One region of the Variovorax boronicumulans genome, then DNA from elsewhere that is predicted to be linked to it. Evidence: riboswitches for the same ligand, from Rfam matches in the RefSeq annotation. Region 1 holds a riboswitch; the other holds the start of a gene.
What was found. Region 1 has a riboswitch for glycine ahead of VHAB30_RS22315 (D-amino acid dehydrogenase). Riboswitches for the same ligand answer to the same signal wherever they lie in the genome.
Positions count from the first base shown of each region.

Region 2: another riboswitch for glycine. It lies ahead of gcvT (glycine cleavage system aminomethyltransferase GcvT); the one in region 1 lies ahead of VHAB30_RS22315 (D-amino acid dehydrogenase).

Region 1 covers NZ_BKDH01000002.1:520,323-527,513, reverse strand. The annotation lists gene VHAB30_RS22320 (RtcB family protein) at 1-321, shown strand, start outside; gene VHAB30_RS22315 (D-amino acid dehydrogenase) at 341-1,648, opposite strand; glycine riboswitch at 1,740-1,846, opposite strand; glycine riboswitch at 1,891-1,981, opposite strand; gene rfbB (dTDP-glucose 4,6-dehydratase) at 2,100-3,179, shown strand; gene rfbD (dTDP-4-dehydrorhamnose reductase) at 3,176-4,066, shown strand; gene rfbA (glucose-1-phosphate thymidylyltransferase RfbA) at 4,106-4,993, shown strand; gene rfbC (dTDP-4-dehydrorhamnose 3,5-epimerase) at 4,990-5,538, shown strand; gene VHAB30_RS22290 (glycosyltransferase family 4 protein) at 5,793-7,191, shown strand, end outside.
Region 2 covers NZ_BKDH01000001.1:3,004,884-3,012,074, forward strand. The annotation lists gene VHAB30_RS13770 (AraC family transcriptional regulator) at 23-802, opposite strand; gene VHAB30_RS13775 (MFS transporter) at 912-2,105, shown strand; gene VHAB30_RS13780 (L,D-transpeptidase Cds6 family protein) at 2,366-2,848, shown strand; gene VHAB30_RS13785 (hypothetical protein) at 2,945-3,481, shown strand; glycine riboswitch at 3,513-3,603, shown strand; glycine riboswitch at 3,616-3,720, shown strand; gene gcvT (glycine cleavage system aminomethyltransferase GcvT) at 3,768-4,964, shown strand; gene gcvH (glycine cleavage system protein GcvH) at 5,036-5,407, shown strand; gene gcvP (aminomethyl-transferring glycine dehydrogenase) at 5,465-7,191, shown strand, end outside.

The sequences.
Region 1 (7,191 bases):
CACGCGGGCGACCTGGCGCTGATTCCCGGGTCGATGGGCGATCACTCGTACCTCGCGACCGGGCTGGGGCATGAGGACTGGCTGTGGTCGTGCAGCCATGGTGCCGGCCGGCGCATGCGTCGGCAGGAAGTGCGCGCGATGCGGCCCGCACCCGACGACGCCGATGCCAGCTGGCAATGCGTGACGCTGCGCGAAGAGCGCCGCATCGAAGAGGCGCCGCAGGCCTACAAGCCGATCGGCGCGGTGATCGAGGCGCAGGAAAGCGCGGGGCTCATCCGCTGCGCCGTGCGGCTCAAGCCCTGGGTCACGTTCAAGGCGTGACCCGAGGGCGCGTGTCGTGTCAGCCCAGTGCGGGCTGCACGGCGCGTGGCGCGGGCGCCGGCATGCCGGCGAACGCGAAGTCGACCTCGGGCGCCAGCCCGCTCACGATGCGCGCGATCGACTTGCCCGAGCCGCAGGCGTGCGTCCAGCCGAGCGTGCCGTGGCCGGTGTTGAGGAACAGGTTCGGCAGTTTGGTCTTGCCGATCAGCGGCACGTTGCTCGGCGTGGCCGGGCGCAGGCCGGTCCAGAACTGCGCGCGCTCGGTGTCGCCGGCGCCAGGGAAGAGCTCTTCGACGCGCCGCACGATGGCTTCGCAACGCACGCGGTTCAGGTCGCGGTCGTAGCCGTTGAGCTCGGCCGTGCCGGCGATGCGCAGGCGGTCGCCCGATTCGGAGGTGTAGCGCGAGAACACCAGCTTGTATTCGTCGTCTGTGAGCGAGACCTGGTGCGCCTTCGACGCGTCCTTCACGGGCAGCGTCACCGAGTAGCCCTTGGCCGGGTAGATCGGCAGGCGGATGCCCAGCGGCGCGGCGTACAGGGGGCTCAGCGAACCCATCGCAAGCACGAAGGCATCGCCGCGGATGCGCTGGAAGCGGCCTTCGTTGTCGGTCGCCTCGACGTGGTCAATGCTGCCGCCGGCTTCGCGCAGCGCGGTCACGGTGTGGCTCATGAGGAACTTCACGCCGGCCGCCTCGGCCAGCTTCACCAGCTCGCGCGCGAAGCGGTTGGCGTCGCCCGATTCGTCTTCGGCGGTGTAGGTGGCGCCGGCGAGTTGGGGGCGAATGTGGGCGAGGGCGGGTTCGATCTTGATGGCCTCGTCGGCCGAGATGACCAGCCGCTCGCAGCCCAGGGCGCGCATCTGCTCGGCGGGCGCGAGGGCGCCATCGAATTCTTTTTGCGTCGTGTAGAAGTGCAGGATGCCTTGCGTGCGCTGGTCATAGTTCAGGCCGGTGTCTCGACGCAATTGCTGCAACATTTCCCGGCTGTATGTACCGAGACGCACGATCTGTTCGATGTTGTGGCGGGTGCGCGCGGGGGTGCATTCGCGCAAGAACTGCAGGCCCCAGAGCCACTGGCGCATGTCGGCGCGGATGCGAAAGAGCAGCGGCGCATCTTCCTTGCCGAGCCATTGCAGCACCTTCAGCGGTGCGCTCGGATTGGCCCAGGGTTCGGCATGGCTGACCGAGATTTGGCCGCCGTTGGCGAAGCTGGTTTCGGCGGCCGGGGTGGCCTGCCGGTCGATCACGGTCACCTCGTGGCCGAGTTGCTGGAGGTAGTAGGCCGAAGTCACGCCGAGCAGGCCGGCGCCAAGAACGATCACACGCATTGCAAGTACCTTTGAGTTTGCAGCGCTTGAACGGCGGGCGTGGAGTGCTATTGAAAAAATAGCAAGCAACCAGACGACCGATGTCCAAGTTGCCGCTCCCCCTGTCCTCGGTACCTGAGAGATTCACCCTGCTGCACCCGCAGCGGGTTTGCTCCTTCGGTGCGCCACATGGCGTGGCGGCTCTCCAGACGGCTGTATCGATGAGTGCAGTACTGACCCCTTGCCGAAGTTCCGTGGCGTTGCCTGGAATTTCGTCGGGCCGACCTGAGCGTTTATGGGAGTTTGCGCCTTCGGTAGGGCCTCCGTGGAGGCCCGCTCTCCTGCAATTGTTGGCGATTGTAGGCGGGCCCCGCAAGCCGGCCAAGCCCTGTACATCGGCACTTCACACCGATGGGATAATTGAATGTTGATTTTTGGTAAAGCAAACTTTTTTCTACATGCAGGGGACTCCATGATCCTGGTTACCGGCGGCGCAGGCTTCATTGGCGCCAATTTCGTGCTCGACTGGATCGCGCAGGGCAACGAGCCCGTCGTGAACCTCGACAAGCTGACCTACGCAGGCAACCTCGAGACCCTCGCGTCGCTCAAGGGCAACGCGAACCACGTCTTCGTGCAGGGCGACATCGGCGACAGCGCGCTGCTCGATCGCCTGCTGGCCGAGCACAAACCCCGTGCCGTCGTGAACTTTGCCGCGGAATCGCATGTGGATCGTTCGATCCACGGCCCGGAAGACTTCGTGCAGACCAATGTGCTCGGCACCTTCCGCCTGCTCGAATCGGTGCGCGGCTACTGGAACGCCCTGCCGGCCGACCAGAAGGCCGCCTTCCGCTTCCTGCACGTGTCGACCGACGAGGTCTACGGCTCGCTCTCCAAGACCGACCCGGCCTTCACCGAAGAAAACAAGTACGAGCCCAACAGCCCGTACTCGGCCAGCAAGGCCGCCAGCGACCACCTCGTGCGCGCCTGGCACCACACCTACGGCCTGCCGGTGGTCACCACCAACTGCTCGAACAACTACGGCCCGTTCCACTTCCCCGAGAAGCTGATCCCGCTGATGATCGTCAACGCACTGGCCGGCAAGAACCTGCCCGTGTACGGCGACGGCATGCAGGTGCGCGACTGGCTCTACGTGAAGGACCACTGCAGCGCCATCCGCCGCGTGCTCGAAGCCGGCAAGCTCGGCGAGACCTACAACGTCGGCGGCTGGAACGAGAAGCCCAACATCGAGATCGTCAACACCGTGTGCGCGCTGCTCGACGAGCTGAGCCCCCGCGCCGACGGCAAGCCGTACAAGGAGCAGATCACCTACGTCACGGACCGCCCGGGCCACGACCGTCGCTACGCCATCGATGCACGCAAGCTCGAGGCCGAGCTTGGCTGGAAGCCCGCCGAGACCTTCGATACCGGCATCCGCAAGACCGTCCAGTGGTACCTCGCCAACGGCGAGTGGGTGCGCAACGTGCAAAGCGGCGCGTACCGCGAATGGGTCGAGAAGCAGTACGACGCTGCGCCTGCAAAGGCTTCCGCATGAAGTTGCTGCTGCTCGGCAAAGGTGGACAGGTCGGCTGGGAGCTGCAGCGCAGCCTCGCGCCGCTCGGCGAAGTGGTCGCACTCGATTTCGACAGCACCGAGTTCCACGCCGACTTCAGCCGTCCCGAGCAGTTGGCCGCAACCGTGCTGGCGGTGCGCCCCGACGTCATCGTCAATGCCGCCGCGCACACTGCCGTCGACAAGGCCGAGAGTGAGCCCGACTTCGCTCGCAAGCTCAACGCCACCTCGCCCGGCGTGGTGGCCGAGGCGGCGCAGCAGATCGGCGCGCTGATGGTGCATTACTCCACCGACTACGTCTTCGACGGCAGCGGCACCAAGCCCTGGAAGGAAGACGACGCGACCGGCCCGCTCAGCGTGTACGGCCAGACCAAGCTCGAAGGCGAGCAACTGGTGGCGCGCCATTGCGCGAAGCACCTGATCTTTCGTACCAGCTGGGTGTACGCCGCACGCGGCGGCAATTTCGCCAAGACCATGCTGCGCCTGGCCAAGGAGCGCGACAAGCTCACGGTCATCGACGACCAGTTCGGCGCCCCCACCGGTGCCGAGTTGCTGGCCGACATCACCGCGCACGCGATTCGCGCCACCTTGCAAGACCCGGCCAAGGCCGGGCTGTACCACGCCATCGCCGGCGGCGAGACCACGTGGCACGGCTACGCGCGCTTCGTGCTCGAGATGGCGCAGCAGGCCGGCGTCGAACTCAAGGCTGGCCCGCAGGCCGTGGAGGCCGTGCCCACCAGCGCCTTTCCAACGCCCGCGAAGCGCCCGCACAACTCGCGGCTCGACACCACCAAGCTGCAGACCACCTTCGGCCTGCGCCTGCCGCCCTGGCAGGAAGGCGTGGCACGCATGCTGCGCGAGACGCTCTGACCGACTGATTTTTCCTGCCCCTCACAGAAGAAGACCCCCATGACGCAACGCAAAGGCATCATCCTCGCCGGCGGCTCCGGCACCCGCCTGCACCCGGCCACGCTCGCCATGAGTAAGCAGCTGCTGCCGGTGTACGACAAGCCTATGATCTATTACCCGTTGAGCACGCTGATGCTCGGCGGCATGCGCGACATCCTGATCATCAGCACGCCTCAGGACACGCCGCGCTTCCAGCAACTGCTGGGTGATGGCAGCCAGTGGGGCCTCAACCTGCAGTACGCGGTGCAGCCGAGTCCCGATGGCCTCGCGCAGGCTTTCATCATCGGCGACAAGTTCGTGGGCAACTCGCCGAGCGCGCTGGTGTTGGGGGACAACATTTTCTATGGGCATGACTTTGCCCATCTGCTGTCGGACGCTGATGCGAAGCAAAGCGGTGCGACCGTGTTCGCGTACCACGTGCACGACCCGGAGCGTTATGGTGTGGTGGCCTTCGATGCCAACGGCAAGGCCAGCAGCATCGAAGAAAAGCCTGTCAAGCCCAAGAGCAGCTACGCCGTGACTGGCCTGTATTTCTACGACAACCAGGTCGTCGACATCGCCAAGGCCGTGAAGCCGAGCGCGCGCGGCGAACTGGAGATCACGGCGGTCAACCAGGCGTACCTGGACCTGGACCAGCTCAACGTGCAGATCATGCAGCGCGGCTATGCGTGGCTCGATACGGGCACGCACGAGAGCCTGCTCGAAGCCGGCCAGTTCATCGCGACGCTGGAGCATCGGCAGGGGCTGAAGATCGCCTGCCCTGAAGAAATTGCGTGGCGCAATGGCTTCATCGACAGCGCCCAACTCGAAAAGCTGGCCGCACCGCTGCAGAAGAACGGGTACGGAAAGTACCTGAAGCACCTGCTGACCGAAGAGGTGCGTTCGTGAATGTCATCCAAACCGAGATCCCCGACGTTTTGATCATCGAGCCGAAGGTCTTCGGCGATGCCAGAGGGTTTTTCTACGAGAGCTTCAATCAGCGCGCGTTCGAAGATGCCGTCGGGTCGAAGGTCGACTTCGTGCAAGACAACCATTCAAGGTCGTCCAAGGGCGTGCTTCGGGGGTTGCACTATCAGGTCCAGCAAGCGCAAGGAAAGCTGGTGCGTGTGGTGCGCGGGGCGGTCTTTGATGTGGCTGTCGATATCCGGCGCTCTTCGCCCACGTTCGGGCGTTGGGTGGGCACGGAGTTGAGCGAAGGCAATCACCGACAGTTGTGGGTTCCGGCGGGCTTCGCGCACGGATTCTTCGTTCTCACCGACTCTGCGGATTTTCTGTACAAGACGACGAACTACTACGCGCCGGAGCACGAGCGATGCATTGCCTGGAACGACTCGAGCCTGCAGATCGCGTGGCCGGACATCGGCATGGCGCCGCAGTTGTCCAAGAAGGACGCCGAAGGCAAATCGCTTCAAGCGGCGGACGTCTTCGAGTAATCAGATTTTTTGGACGAGGCGCCTGAGTGCCTGCCGAATTCGAGGCGCCGTTTTTTGATCGCACGTCAATGAACGAATGCCAAGAGTGAGATTCTTGTCTTCTTGCTGTATTTGAAATATTCCCGCTGCCCGTGAATGTGAGTTGCTTCTGATGGAGTGAGCCGAACGGCTCCGGCCTCATGCGCATTCGATCGACGGACAAAGGCCTGAGCGTGTGAACGCGAGGAAGCGCATCAATTTTCATGAAACCCGGAATGAATTTCAAAAAGCTATTGAAGCGCAGCGCTCAGCTTGTGAACGAGTATCGCGATGCCGGTCTGCTCCGGCAGTCGGATCTGTTCGATAAAGAATGGTATCGGGAGCGCAATCCGGATGTTCCGGAAGGCGCTGAGATTCGGCATTTTCTTCGGTTCGGCGGCAGGGAAGGGCGTGCACCGAGCGAAAAATTCGATGCGGCAGGGTATCTGAAGGCCAACAAGGACGTGGCGTACAGGGGCCTCAATCCTTTGGTGCACTACCTCAAGTGGGGCAAAGAGGAGGGTCGGAAGGTTGCAGTTGCCCGCCCACCGATGCGCGTGCCCCTCTCCGAGAAGCGACGTTCGGCGCCAGCCATTGATCTCAGTCGCTATTCAAGAAATGGCACGTTGCTCGTGACAGAGCAGGAGATTCGCGATCTCGAATTGCTCCATGAAACGGACCTCTTCGATGCCGAGTGGTACCTCGAAAATTACCCGCATCTGAAGAATCAGGACCCTTACCTTCATTTCCTGCGGCATGGCGGCTTCGAAGGATTGAAGGCCAGTGAGAACTTCGATTGCGAGTGGTATTGCGACATCTATCCGGATGTCGTCTTGCACGGCGTGCACCCACTGCTGCACTACCTGAAGCACGGCATGAAGGAAGGTCGCTTCAAGGGCATGCCGCCCAAGATCGCATCGGTCGTCAAACGGACCGTTGCAGACCTGATGACGCTCGACCCCGAAATCGAATCGTGCCACCCGTTGCACGGCAAGCACTTGAGGCTGCGCCCGAATTTCAGCATCCCGACCGATGAACTCGGTGCAGCGTGGACTGAAATTTTTCATGATTTGCCTGCTGGAATCCGGCACGTCGTTTTCATGCCGTGGCTTGTCAAGGGCGGGGCGGATCTCGCTGGGGTCAACATCCTGCGCGCGGCCCAGGAGGCGGTTGGCGTTTCTGCCACGCTGCTCGTCTTGACCGATCATGACAAGGTTGACGCCTTCGACTGGCTCCCCTCGGGGTCACAGGTGCTGGTTTTGTCCGATTACGACGCCGATCTCAATCAGCAGAACAGACAACGCATTGTCGAGGCGCTCATATTCGCGCTTCAGCCCGAGTCGATCACGAACGTAAACAGCTTGGCGTGCTGGGCCGCCCTGGTCGAAAAGGGCAAGGCTTTTCAGTCGATATGCAAGGTCTACACGACGCTGTTCTGCCGCGACTTCACGGAAGATGGCCGCGGGGCGGGGTATGCGGATACGCACCTTCGGGCTGCGATCCATAACGTCGACAAGATCTATTTCGATACCAACGTCTTCCTTGAAGAAGTGGTGGCGAGGTATGGATTTACACCTGCATTGACGCAGAAGCTCCAGTTCCTGCCTCAGCCTGCATTGGACGATTTGCGAGAGA
Region 2 (7,191 bases), on a different contig from region 1:
CCCGCCCACGCCTTCACCCGCCTCAGGCCGGCGGGTGCAGGTACTGGCTCGGCGGCACGCCGAGCGTGCGGCGGAACATCGCAGTGAAGGCGCTCGGGCTCTCGTAGCCGTGCGCCAGCGCCACCTCCAGGATCGACGCGCCGGCGGCCAGCCGCGGCAGGCTCAGCAGCAGCCGCGCCTGCCGGCACCACGCGCCGAAGGTCATGCCGGTCTCGCGTTCGAACAGCCGCGCCAGCGTGCGCGCATTCATGTGCAGCCGCGCGGCCCAGCCGTCGAGCGTGGCGGGCTGCGCGGGGTCGCGGATCAGCGCCTCGCACAGCGCGGCCAGGCGCGCATGGCGCGGCATCGGCACATGCAGCGACAGCGCGGGCGCGGCCTCGATCTCGTCGAGGATCAGCTCCATCACGCGCTCGTCGCGCCCGCCCGGCGGGTAGTCCAGCGGCAGCGACACGGCCGCCATGATCAGCTCACGCAGCAACGCGCCCACATGGATCACGCGGCACTCGGCCCCCAGGTCGGCGCGCGTGCCGGGCTCGACGAAGACGGTGCGCATCTTCACCTCGCCCGCCATGCGGATCTGGTGCGTCATGCCCGGCGGCACCCAGACGCCGCGCCCCGGCGGCACCACCCAGCTGCCGGCCGCAGCGCCGACCATCATCACGCCCGAGATCGCGTGGATGAGCTGGCCGCGCCGGTGCGCATGCGGCGGAATGAAGGCGTCGCCCGCCGGATCGGTCGCCAGCACGGCCACCGCGCGCGGGGTCGATTCGCCTTCGTCGGGGCGCAGATTCAGTTTGTCCATTTCACGACGATGTTTGCACATTCGTAGCAAGAACATCTTTCCCTGTCTTCCTACGATGGCTTTTCTCCCTCTTTTTCTCCAACCGGACATCCAGGAAAGAAGCCATCGCATGAACACGCGCCGACTCGGGCTGCTCACCGGCACCCATGCCGTCAACGACCTCTACCAGGGCCTCGTGCCCGCGCTGCTGCCCTTCATGGTGCTGGAGCGCGGCTACAGCTACACGGCCGTGAGCGGCCTGATGCTGGCGGCCACCGGGCTGTCGAGCGTGGTGCAGCCGCTGTTCGGCCTGTACGCCGACCGTCACCCGCGCGCCTGGCTGGTGCCCGTGGGCTTCCTGGTGGCGGCGCTGGGCGTGGTGCTGGCGGGCCTGAGCCAGAGCTACCTGCTGACCTGGATCGCGGTCGCGCTGTGCGGGCTGGGCATCGCGGCCTACCACCCGCCCGCCACCGTGGCCGCGCGCGCGGCCGGCGGCGCCTCGCAGAAGGCGATGAGCGTGTTCTCGGTGGGCGGCACCATCGGCGCCTCGTTCGCACCCGTGCTGGCGGCCACGGTGGTCGGTGGCGGCAGCCTGTCGCGCAGCTACCTGCTGGGCATTCCTGCGTTAGCGATGGGCGTGGTGTGGGTCGCGGCCAACGCGCGGCGCGGCGCCGTCGCCAACAACGCGGCAGCCGCGGCGGCGCGCGCCGCGCAGGCCCGCGCCCAGGTGCTGAAGCCGCACAACGACTGGCGCGCCTTCAGCCTGCTGGTGGCGACCATCGTGGGCTGGTCGATCCCGTACGTCACGGTGCTGTCGATGCTCTCGCTGCGCATCACGCGCGACCTGCACGGAAGCACCTTCCAGGGCGCCGCGGCGCTCACCGCCTTCACCGCCGCTGGGGCCGTGGGCACGCTGGCCGGCGGCTGGCTCGGCGACCGCATCGGACGCATGGGCACGATCCGCTGCGGCTACCTGCTCGCGCTGCCCGCCATGGCGGGCCTCGTTCTCGCCTCCACGCCCGGCGCGGCGCTGGCCTGCACCGCGTGGCTCGGCATGAGCATGTTCCTGCCCTTCGCCGCGCAGGTGACGCTCGCGCAGGACTACCTGCCGCGCAACCCGGCCACCGCCAGCGGCATCACGCTCGGTCTCGCGCTCTCGGTCGGCGGGCTGGTGTCGCCGCTGTTCGGCCTCCTGTCGGATGCACGCGGGCTCGGCGTGACGCTCACGGTGGTGTTGTGCGTGCTGTGCGTCGCGACCGTGCTCGCCTTGCGGCTGCGCAACCGCACAGTGCAGGTGATGGCGGGCGAGGCTGCGGCGGCCTGAGTTGAGTTCCGTTCCCGCGCAACGGCAGCGCCCACCGTGCACAGGGCACTGGGTGCTTCCCGCAGCGAAATCAAGGAGGAGCCGAAGGCGGGGGACATTCGCGGAGGGAAGTACCCGGTGTCCTGTGCACGCGCCCTGAACCACGGACCACCGAAATCCGTGGGCGATTCAACGCCGCACGCGCTCTCTTTCACTGCCAGAATCGACGCAAGCTTCGACGTCGAGCCTGACAGACAAGAAGAAGGAAAGAGAAGGACGCCATGCACCGAATCGTCGCCCAGGGCAGCAGCCTTGTCGCTGCCGGCTTGCTGGCCACCGCCGGTATCGCGGCCACGCCGGCCGCCGCACCCGTTGCAGCCGTTGCACCAGCAGCCGCCCCCGCCAACCCCACCAATCCCGTCACCCACCTCGCCGAAGTGGAAAGCGCCGTGCGCGCCTGGGCCGCCGCCTGGTCCGCGCGCGACGTCGAGCGCTACCTCGCCGCCTACGCGAGCGACTTCACCCCCGCGCGCGGCCAGACCCGCGAGCGCTGGGAGGCCGACCGGCGCGCCCGCATCACGGGCAAGTCGCGCATCAGCGTGGGCATCGAGGGGCTGGTGATCAGCGTCCAGGGCACCTCGGCCAGCGCGCAGTTCCGGCAGATTTACAGCGCCGACGCACTCACCGAGACCGACCGCAAGACGCTCGAGCTGCAGCGCGTGGGCCCGCGCTGGCTGATCCGCAAGGAAAGCGCGGGCAACTGACGCGCGCCGCCTTGTCCCTGTAAGGCAAATGGTTCACGAAGATGTCACCACTTGCAACGATGCTGCAGCCTTCGACCTCCGAAAGCTGTGGCCGCCATGTTCCCCACCAAGACCGAGAAGGCACGCGACGAACTCCAGGCCGGGCAGCGCACGCTCAGCCAGCGTGAGCGCGCCCTGCTGCTCATGGCCGACGGCCGGCGCTCGCTGACCGACTTCAGCCCGCTGTTCCCCAGCCGCGTCGAGGCCGAGCAGGCGATCCAGGGGCTGATGCAGCGCGGCTACCTGCAGGTCGCGCGCCCGGTCGCGCCACCGCCCGCACCGGCCCCCACGCCCGTCCCCGCCGCCGAGCCGATCCAGGTCGCCACCTCGGCCGACAGCTTCGACGGCAAGCGCTCGCTGGCCACCACGCGCATGTTCCTGTTCGACATCTGCGAGCGCATGTTCGTGCGCCGCGACCCGCGCTTCGCCAACCAGATGCGCGACGCCCTGCGCGAGGCCCGTGACCGCGAGGCCATGCTGACCATCGCCGCGCTGATGCTCTCCGAGATCGAGAAAGCCGCCGGCCCCGAGCGCGCCGACTCGCTGCGCGAGCGCATCGACAAGCTGCTGCCGCCGGCAGAAACCGTGCACTGAGCCGCCAGCCCCGGCCCCGCGATCCACTACACTCGCCGGGTCAGGAGAGAGCCCCGCGCGACGGGGCCGCCGAAGGCGCAGGGGTTCCCCGAACGCTCAGGCAAAAGGACTGACAAGACGCCGGCAACCACCGGCGTTTCCTTGCTGGAGAGAGGCCGTGGCATTGCACGCGGCCCACCGAAGGAGCAAACCCCGATCGTGGGGCGAATCTCTCAGGTAAAGCGGACAGCAGGGGTGGCCCGTGGCGTTGCAGCCATGGATTTCGACTGCCCCTTTGGAGTGCCCCGTGGCCGCTTCTTCCGCTTCCGCTTCTTCCGCTTCCGCTTCTTCGGATACTCAACTTCTCAAGACCCCGCTGTACGACTTCCACGTGGAGCTCGGCGCCCGCATGGTGCCTTTCGCCGGCTATTCCATGCCCGTGCAGTACCCCGCCGGCCTCATGGCCGAGCACAAGCACACGCGCGACGCGGCCGGCCTGTTCGACATCTCGCACATGGGCCAGCTGCGCCTGGTCGGCCCCGATGCCGCCGCCGCCTTCGAAACCCTGATGCCCGTCGACGTGGTCGACCTGCCCGCCGGCAAGCAGCGCTACGGCCTGCTGCTGAACGACGAGGGCGGCATCCTCGACGACCTGATGTTCTTCAACGAAGGCAACGGTTCGCTCTTCGTGATCGTGAACGGCGCCTGCAAGGTGGCCGACATCGCCCACATCCAGGCCAGGATCGGCGCGCGCTGCCAGGTGCAGCCCCTGCCCGACCACGCGCTGCTGGCGCTGCAGGGCCCACAGGCCGCCGCCACGCTGGCGCGCCTGTCGCCCGGCATCGAGCGCTTCGTGTTCATGACCGGTGGCGCGGTGCAGATCGGCGGCATCGCGGCCTTCGTCACCCGCAGCGGCTACACCGGCGAAGACGGCTTCGAGATCTCGGTGGCCGCAAAAGACGCCGACGCCCTCGCCCGCCTGCTGCTCGCGCAGCCCGAGGTGAAGCCCGTCGGCCTGGGCGCGCGCAACTCGCTGCGGCTCGAAGCCGGCCTGTGCCTGTACGGCAACGACATCGACACCACCACGACCCCGGTTGAAGCCTCGCTCAACTGGGCGATCCAGAAGGTGCGCCGCGCCGGCGGTGCGCGCGAAGGCGGCTTCCCGGGCGCGGCAAAGGTGCTGGCCCAGCTGACCGCCGTCGCCTCGGGCGCGGCCGGGCACACCGACCACAAGACGCTCACGCGCAAGCGCGTCGGCCTCGTGGCGCTCGAACGCATTCCGGTGCGCGACGGCACGCTGCTGCAGTCGCTCGAAGGCCACGACATCGGCGCCGTCACCAGCGGCCTGCTCGGTCCCACGGCCGACCGCTGCGTGGCCATGGGCTACGTGGCCGCCGCCTTCGCCGAGCCCGGCACGCGCGTGCAGGCCATCGTGCGCGGCAAGCCGGTGCCGATGGAGGTCTCGACCCTGCCTTTCGTGCCGACGCGCTACTACCGCGGCTGACCGACACTGAACACCGCAGACCCGGCTAGGCTCTGCACCCCGATTCCATTTTTTCCACGAGGAGTTTTTTCATGAGCATCAAATACACCAAGGACCACGAATGGGTGGCGGCCGAAGGCGGCGCCGCTACCGTCGGCATCACCGTGCATGCGCAAGACGCGCTGGGCGACGTGGTGTTCGTCGACCTGCCTGAAGTGGGCAAGACCTTCGCGCAGGGCGAGGTCGCCGGTGTGGTCGAGTCGGTGAAGGCCGCCGCCGATGTGTTCATGCCCGTGTCGGGCGAGATCACCGAAGTGAACGAAGCGCTGCGCGCCGACCCGTCGCTGGCCAACAGCGACCCGCTGGCCGCCGGCTGGTTCTTCAAGGTCAAGCTGAGCGAACCCGCGCAGCTCGACGCCCTGCTCGACGCCGCCAGCTACGACAAGTTCGCCGCCGAATCCTGATCCGCTGAACAGCAGCTTCCTCGCACCTTCGTTCCTTCTCCCCGAGCCTTCACCGCCATGCCGATTCCCGCCCTTCCCTCTTTGCAAGAACTAGAGAACGCCGAAGAATTCCTCGCCCGCCACATCGGCATCGATGCGGCGGACGAGGCGCGCATGCTGCCGGTGATCGGCTCGGAAACGCGCGCGGAGCTCATCGACGGCATCGTGCCGGCGGCCATCCGCCGTGCCCGGCCGATGCGCCTGCCCGCGCCGGTCACCGAGGCCGACGCGCTGGCCGAGCTGAAGACGCTGGCGTCGAAGAACAAGGTGTTCAAGAGCTTCATCGGCCAGGGCTACTACGGCACGCACACGCCGGGCGTGATCCTGCGCAACATCCTGGAGAACCCCGCCTGGTACACCGCCTACACGCCCTACCAGGCCGAGATCTCGCAGGGCCGCATGGAAGCCCTGCTCAACTTCCAGACGATGGTGTGCGACCTCACGGGCATGGCCATCGCCAACGCCTCGATGCTCGACGAGGCCACGGCCGCCGCCGAAGCGATGACGCTCGCCAAGCGCAGCGTGAAGAGCAAGAGCAACGTGTTCCTGGTCTCTGGCGACTGCCACCCGCAGACCATCGAAGTCATCAAGACGCGCGCCGCCCCGCTGGGCATCGAAGTCAAGGTGAGCACGGTGTCGGAAACACTGCCGCACCTGATGGTGAGCGGCGAGTTCTTCGGCGTGCTCGCGCAGTACCCCGCCACCACCGGCCACGTGCACGACCTGCGCCCGCTCGCGGGCCACGCGCACCAGTGCGATGCCGCCTTCATCGTCGCGGCCGACCTGCTGGCGCTGACGCTGCTGGTCGCCCCCGGCGAGTTCGATGCCGACATCGTCTGCGGCACCACGCAGCGCTTCGGCATGCCGCTGTGCAACGGCGGCCCGCACGCCGCCTACCTGGCCTGCCGCGATTCGTTCAAGCGCTCGCTGCCCGGCCGCCTCGTCGGCGTGAGCGTCGACACGCACGGCCAGCCCGCCTACCGCCTCGCGCTGCAGACGCGCGAGCAGCACATCCGCCGAGAAAAGGCCACCTCGAACATCTGCACCGCGCAGGTGCTGCCGGCCGTGGTCGCCAGCATGTACGCCGTGTACCACGGCCCCGACGGCCTCACGCGCATCGCGCAGCGCGTGGCCGTGCTCACCGCCATCCTCGCCAAGGGCCTGTCGCAGATGGGCCGCGAGCCGGTGAACACCACCGCCTTCGACTCGCTGACGATCCGCACCGGCGACGACACGGCCGCGATCATCGAGCGCGCACAGGCCGGCGGCGTCAACCTGCGCCAGCGCCTGCAGCAGCACCTGGGCATCTCGCTGGACGAAACCACCACGCGCGCCGACATCGAAACCCTGTGGGCGCTGTTCGTGCCCGCCGGCACCGCGATGCCGCGCTTCGACGAGCTGGCCGCCAGCACCACGCCGCTGATTCCCGAGGACCTGCGCCGCACCAGCGCCTTCCTCACGCACCCGGTGTTCAACACCCACAAGAGCGAGACCGCGATGCTGCGCTACATCCGCAGCCTGTCGGACAAGGACCTCGCGCTCGACCGCAGCATGATCCCGCTGGGCAGCTGCACCATGAAGCTCAATGCGACCAGCGAGATGATCCCCATCACCTGGCCCGAGTTCGCCAACATCCACCCCTTCGCGCCCGCCGACCAGCTGCAGGGCTACGCCCAGCTCGACGCGCAGCTGCGCGCCTGGCTGTGCGAGGCCACCGGCTACGCGGGCATCAGCCTGCAGCCCAA